2 regions of the Halomonas marinisediminis genome follow, and region 1 is predicted to be linked to the other one. Evidence: predicted binding sites of a transcription regulator. Region 1 holds the regulator's gene; the other holds the start of a gene.
The links. Region 1 encodes PhoB, which activates phosphate uptake and scavenging genes when phosphate is short. Its sites were predicted from a motif close to TGTCATANNNNTGTCANA; they were not measured.
Positions count from the first base shown of each region.

Region 2: E0702_RS03840 (NAD(P)H-quinone oxidoreductase) is a predicted target of PhoB. The motif match lies at 1,889-1,906, and genes of this name have one in related genera.

Region 1 covers NZ_SLTR01000020.1:37,046-40,471, reverse strand. The annotation lists gene E0702_RS13480 (chorismate--pyruvate lyase family protein) at 1-349, shown strand, start outside; gene ubiA (4-hydroxybenzoate octaprenyltransferase) at 382-1,272, shown strand; gene phoB (phosphate regulon transcriptional regulator PhoB) at 1,364-2,053, shown strand; gene phoR (phosphate regulon sensor histidine kinase PhoR) at 2,055-3,359, shown strand; gene cysZ (sulfate transporter CysZ) at 3,367-3,426, opposite strand, start outside.
Region 2 covers NZ_SLTR01000003.1:115,747-119,172, reverse strand. The annotation lists gene E0702_RS03850 (shikimate dehydrogenase family protein) at 1-146, shown strand, start outside; gene E0702_RS03845 (GMC family oxidoreductase) at 192-1,784, shown strand; gene E0702_RS03840 (NAD(P)H-quinone oxidoreductase) at 1,923-2,927, shown strand; gene E0702_RS03835 (ABC transporter substrate-binding protein) at 3,097-3,426, shown strand, end outside.

The DNA of each region.
Region 1 (3,426 bases):
CGAGGCACAGGCGTTGGGCCTGCCCACGGGCCGCCAGGCCTGGCAGCGCGAGGTCGCCCTATGCCTGGGCGAAACGCCCTGGGTAGTGGCACGCTCGGTGGCCCCGCTCGAAGGCCTGCCCGCCCACGACCTGGCGCATCTCGGCGAGCGCTCTCTGGGCAGCTGGCTGTTCCGCCAGCCCGACCTCGAGCGCGGCGAGATCGAGGTCACCCGTGACCCGGCAGGCTTCCATGAGGCACACGGGCCCTGGGGGCGCCGTTCGGTATTTCACCACGGCGGTTTCCGCGTGCTGGTGCAGGAGTGGTTCCTCGACGCCATGGCGGATGACCTCGGCCTGCCTTCGCGCTAGGCTTTGGTGTTCCCACCCGCCACGAGGTAGAGATGGACCGCTCTTTGATGCGCCCCACGGGCCTGGCCCGACTCCCCGACTTCCTGCGCCTGACACGTCTCGATCGTCCCATCGGCACCTGGCTACTGATGTGGCCTACCCTGTGGGCGCTGTGGACCGCCGCCGAGGGATTGCCCAGCCGTCGCCTGCTGCTGATCTTCATCGCCGGCGTCTATCTGATGCGTGCCGCCGGCTGCGTGATCAATGACTACGCCGATCGCCATGTGGACGGCTACGTCAAGCGCACCCTCGACCGCCCCCTGGCCACCGGGCGCATCGGCGAGGGAGAGGCCCAGGCGCTGTTTCTGATGCTGGTGGCGGGCGCCTTCGTGCTGGTGCTGTTCACCAACCTGTTCACGGTGCTGCTCTCCATCGGTGGAGTGATACTGGCCTTCATCTACCCCTTCATGAAGCGCTACACCCATCTGCCGCAGCTGTTTCTGGGAGCGGCATTCTCCTGGGCGATCCCCATGGCATACGGCGCGGTGCTGGGCCATGTGCCCGTCGAGGCGTGGCTGCTGTTCGCCGCCAACGTGATGTGGACCATCGCCTACGACACCCAGTACGCCATGGTCGATCGCGACGACGACCTGAAGGTCGGCATCAAGTCCACCGCGGTGCTGTTCGGCAGTGCCGACCGCTTCATGATCGGCCTGCTGCAGATCGTCACGCTGCTGCTGCTGGCCTGGGCCGGCACACGGCTCGCCCTGGGCGGCTTCTTCTGGCTGGGACTGCTCGCCATGGCGGCCACCTTCGTCTGGCAGCACTGGCTGATCCGCGAGCGCGAGCGCGAGTCCTGCTTCCGGGCCTTCCTCAACAACTACTGGTCGGGTCTGCTGGTGTTCGCGGGCATCGCCCTGAGCCTGTGGCCAGGCATCCAGTAGCCGGGCCTCCGGTACGGGCCCGCCTGTCATGTCAGTGTCATAATATCGTGATCTACTCGACATCGACCCGTCATTGACCCGAGGCTTCAGGATGACCGCCAAGACCGTACTGATCGTCGATGATGAAGCGCCTATCCGCGAGATGATCGCCATGGCGCTGGAGATGGCCGACTATCGCGTGCTCGAGGCGGACAACGCCCAGACCGCCCATGCCATGGTCGTCGACCACCAGCCCGACCTCCTGCTGCTCGACTGGATGATGCCCGGCACCAGCGGCATCGAGCTGGCAAGGCGCCTCAAGCGCGACGAGACCACCGCCGAACTGCCGATCATCATGCTCACCGCCAAGGGCGAGGAGGACAACAAGATCCAGGGGCTCGAGGCCGGCGCCGATGACTATATCACCAAGCCCTTCTCCCCTCGGGAGCTGGTGGCGCGTCTCAAGGCCGTGCTGCGCCGGGCAACGCCCCATGGTGTCGAGGAGGCAGTGGAGGTGGATGGCCTGCGGCTCGATCCGGTCAGCCATCGGGTCAGCGCCGACGGGCAGGAACTGGGCGTGGGTCCTACCGAGTACCGCCTGCTGCAGTTCTTCATGACCCATCAGGAACGCGCCTACACCCGCAGCCAGCTGCTCGATCAGGTGTGGGGCGGCAATGTCTACGTGGAGGAGCGCACCGTCGACGTGCATATCCGTCGCCTGCGCAAGGCGCTAGGCGAGCGTCACCAGCACCTGGTACAGACGGTGCGTGGCACCGGCTACCGGTTCTCCGCCAAGGGCTGACGTGAGGCTCTGGAAGCACGAGCTAGGGCGCCTGCTTCTGCTCGCCGGCCTCGGTCTGGCAGTCGGCTGGCCGCTGGGCGAGCAGTGGGCCGGCCTGGCCCTGGGGCTTGCACTGAGCCTTGTCTACCATCTCTATCAGCTGCGTCGTCTTCACCACTGGCTGACCCATGACAGCCAGGCCGAGCCGCCCTCGGCCGCCGGGCTATGGGGTGACCTGATGGACCGCCTCTACCGCTACCAGAAGGTCCAGCGTATCGCCCAGGAGCGGTTGCGCAGTACCCTGGGGCGAATTCAGGAGTCCTCCGAGGCCATGCGCGACAGTGTGGTCATGCTCGACCGCCACGGCGACATGGAGTGGTGGAACAGCGCGGCGTCACGGCTGCTGGGGCTGCAAGCGTCTCATGATCGTGGCCACCATATCACCAACCTGCTGCGCGACCCGCGCTTCGTCGAATACTTCCATGCTCGCGACTATCGCGACCCCCTGACCCTGCCCTCCCCCATCGACGAGCGGACCGTCCTGCAGTTTCAGATCACCCTCTATGGCGACGGCGAGCGGCTGCTGATGGCCCGCGACATCACACGCCTGCATCGCCTCGAGGAGATGCGCCGCGACTTCGTGGCCAATGTCTCCCATGAGCTGCGCACCCCTCTCACCGTGCTGGCCGGCTACCTGGAGACCTACGCCAGCTTCGCCGACCAGCTGCCCCCACGATTCGCCAGGGGGCTCGGCCAGATGCAGGAGCAGACCACCCGCATGCAGAACCTGGTCCAGGACCTGTTGCTGCTGTCGCGGCTGGAGATCGACCGCAGCGGAAGCGACCATGCCCCGCTGGACATGGTCAGATTGCTGGAGGGCGTAAAGCGGGATGCCGAGGCACTATCCGGCGGTCGCCACACCATCCGGGTAGAGCTCAAGGAGCCTCGCGCCCTGTTAGGCAGTGAACAGGAGATTCGCAGCGCCCTCTCCAACCTGGCCTTCAACGCCGTGCGCTACACCCCCGAAGGCAGCCATATCGCCCTGAGCTGGCGCCCCGGGCCCGACCATGGCGCCTACCTGGAGGTGGTCGACGACGGCGAGGGCATCGATCCGGTGCATGTTCCGCGCCTTACCGAGCGATTCTACCGTGTCGACAAGGGGCGCAGCACGGCGACCGGCGGAACCGGCCTCGGCCTGGCCATCGTCAAGCACGTGCTGCTGCGCCACGACGCCCGCCTGGAGATCGACTCCCGGCCGCGCCAGGGCACCACCTTTCGCTGCTGCTTCCCCGCCACCCGGTTGGAGGGAGAAACGAGTGCGACCTGACGCAACCTCAGCGACGGGTCGGCAGGTCGGCGGGCAGGTCACGATAGTGGCCGTCCCACATCAGCAC
Region 2 (3,426 bases), on a different contig from region 1:
AAGAGCAGATCGTTGCTGAAATCATCATGGAGCCCGCGGAGACATCGCTGCTGAAAGCCGCAAAGAGCAAGGGCTGTACTGTTCAGTACGGGCTTCCGATGCTCAAGAATCAACTCAAGCTCATGGCTGAGACGATGGGGCTGTAAGCATGTTGCGACTACTCGACAAGCGGCAACAGGAAGCTTGGTGCAATGGGTAAATATGATTATGTCATCGTGGGTGGTGGAACGGCGGGTTGCATACTAGCGAACCGGCTAACAGAGGATGGCAAGTACAGCGTGTTACTGCTGGAGGCCGGAGGGCTGCCGCGGAGCCCTTGGATCAAGATTCCGGCAGGGTTCAGCAAGCTGTTGACTAATAAGACCTATAACTGGCGTTTCGAGTCGTGCCCTGAGGCCAGCACCAAGGAGCGGGTGATCGCTATTCCGCGCGGCAAGGGGCTGGGTGGTTCCACCCTTATTAATGGCATGATCTACGTACGCGGCCAGCCGAACGATTATGACCGGTGGCAAGGCGAAGGTGCCACCGGCTGGAGCTGGCAGAATGTCGAGCCCTACTTCAGGAAACTTGAAAATTTTGCCGAAGGTGGCGAGTCCAGAGGCAAGTCGGGACCGATGTACCTAGAGCGAGTCAAGGAACGATTCCCCATTTCCGATGCGTTCCTAGCAGCTGCCGCCGAGGATGGGCAGCCCTTCAACGAGGATTACAACGCCGTAGATCAGGAAGGGGTTGGCTATTACCAGGTCACGCAGCGCAATGGCCAGCGCTGGAGTGTCGTTGATGGGTATTTGAAACCCGCGATGGCGCGCAGCAACCTGACGGTATCGACGGGCTGCCGAGTGCTGCGGATTGAGCTCGACGGAAGACGTTGCACCGGCGTGACCTATGAGCGTGGCGGAAAGCGTGAAACCGTGACAGCGGCACGGGAGGTGATCCTTTGTGCGGGGGCTGTTCAGAATCCCCAGATCCTGGAGCTGTCCGGCATCGGCAATCCCGATGTATTGTCGAAGGTCGGCATCGAACCCAAGATCAAGCTGACTGGCGTCGGCGAGAACTACATCGATCACTATGCTACGCGCATGAATTGGCGAGTCCGTAACACCATCACCCTTAATGAGATGTCACGTGGCCTGCGACTGACGAAAGAAGTGGTGAAGTACTTCACCAGCCACAAGGGCATATTGACCCTGGGTACGGGTCTGGTTCACGGTTTTATTAAGACGCGGCCAACATTGAACTCCCCAGATATCCAATTCTTTTTCGTACATGCCAGCTACGGTAATGCGGCGACTCGCGTTCTGGATCGGAAGCCTGGAATGACGATTGGAGTCACGCAGTTGCGCCCGACGTCAAAGGGTAGCATTCATATCGAGAGTTCCGATCCAGCGGCGGCCCCGTCGATAAGGCCTAACATGCTAGCGACGGACAAGGACTGCCAGACATTGGTGGAGGGCATGAAGGTGGCTCGCAGAATCGTCGAGCAGCCGGCCATGCAGCAGTATGTATCCCATGAAATGTCTCCGGGAAAGGGCGTTCAATCCGACGAAGAGTGGTTGGAGTTTGCCCGGGAGAATGGACAAACTATTTATCATCCGATTGGTACCTGCAGAATGGGTGAGGGCGAAGATGCCGTCGTAACCCCTAACCTACTGGTAAAAGGTGTTGAGAAACTGTCGATTGCTGATGCTTCTGTGATGCCGGAGATGGTTTCGGGGAATACCCAGGGTGCCGTGATGATGGTGGCCGAAAAGGCAGCCGACCTGATTCGTGCTAGAGCCGAATAAGCACAAAGTATAACACTGAAATTGCTTGTGATAGCTCTGGGGGATGGTATTTTCAAAGCAGACAATGAAGCGCTTCATTTTTCGTGGCCTCATCTGCAATGAAGCGTTAGCTGGATATGACAATAAAGTGAAGGAATCATGACCCGAAGCACGCATACTAAAACGATGAAGCAAGTCAAGGCTCTCCAGCCGGGCGGTCCCGATGTGCTGAGTGTCGTTGAGGGCGAAATTCCGGTACCAGGGCCACGCGAAATTCTCGTCAAGGTGGCAGGTGCTGGTGTCAATCGTCCTGATGTGATGCAGCGTATGGGGGGTTATCCACCGCCGCCTGGCGCAACAGATGTGCTGGGGCTGGAGATCAGTGGTCGCGTGATAGAGGCGGGCAGCGAGGTGTCACGCTACTCGGTCGGTGATGCTGTGATGGCGCTCGTGGCCAGCGGCGGATATGCCGAGTACGCGGTGGTAGACGAGCGTAATGCACTGCCCGTACCAGCGACGATGACCCTAGAGCAGGCAGCTGCGGTTCCCGAAACTTTCTTCACAGTGTGGACCAACGTATTTCAGCGCGGCGGCCTCAAGGAGGGTGAGACGTTCTTGGTGCATGGTGGAACCTCCGGGATTGGCACGACGGCTATACAGCTAGCCAAAGCTTTCGGGGCGAATGTGATCGCGACGGCAGGAAGTGAAGAGAAGTGTCGGCAGTGCCTCGAGCTTGGGGCAGCTCATGCGATCAACTATAAAACTCAGGATTTTGTTGAGGCGGTGAAAGAGATCACCGGGGGGCGCGGTGTCGATTTGACCATCGATATGGTTGGTGGTGATTATCTCAACCGCAATATGGAGGTGGCCGCCAACGAGGGCCGTATCGTGCAGATTGCGGTAATGAAGGGGCCTGAGTCTACTATCAATGCTTGGTTGTTGCTGGCAAAGAAACTGTGGCTCACGGGGTCGACGCTTCGAGCACGCTCCATCGAGCAAAAACAGGAAATTGCCGAGGAGCTTGAGGCCCGTGTCATGCCCTTATGGGAAGAGGGGCGTTGCCTACCGGTGATCGACTCCATCTTTGCTATCGACGATGTGGTGGATGCGCACCGTCGAATGGATGCGGACCACATCGGCAAGATCGTACTGACTTTCGAATGACAGGGGGATTGAGCTAAGGAGGGACATTAATGAGAAAGCATCTACATGATGAAATTCATGATAGATGTAGGTGAATGTCTACCAATAATGAGCTTTAAAGGTGGCAAGGTTTTACTGAATAACAAACAATAAGAACTGAAAATTCAAAAATCATCAGGAGTGTATAGCCATGAAGTACAATCAAAAATTCCGCCGAACTTTCATCAACAGCGTTGTTGCGTCAGCTCTGCTTGGCGGCATCTCGGTCCCTGCCTTCGCCGAGGTGAAATTTGGAGCGCTATATCCGCTGAGCGGTGGACTGGCTCTACTCGGTGAAGAAAGCTATCGTGGCCTGGAATTGGCAGTTGATAAGATCAATGCGAATGGTGGCGTCCAGGGCGAGACCGTCGTGCTCGAGACGGGCGATGCAGTGGACAATAATCAGGCGATCGGCGAAGCTCGCCGGCTAATCTCTCGTGAAGACGTAAAGGCAATTTTCGGTACTTATGCCTCTTCACGC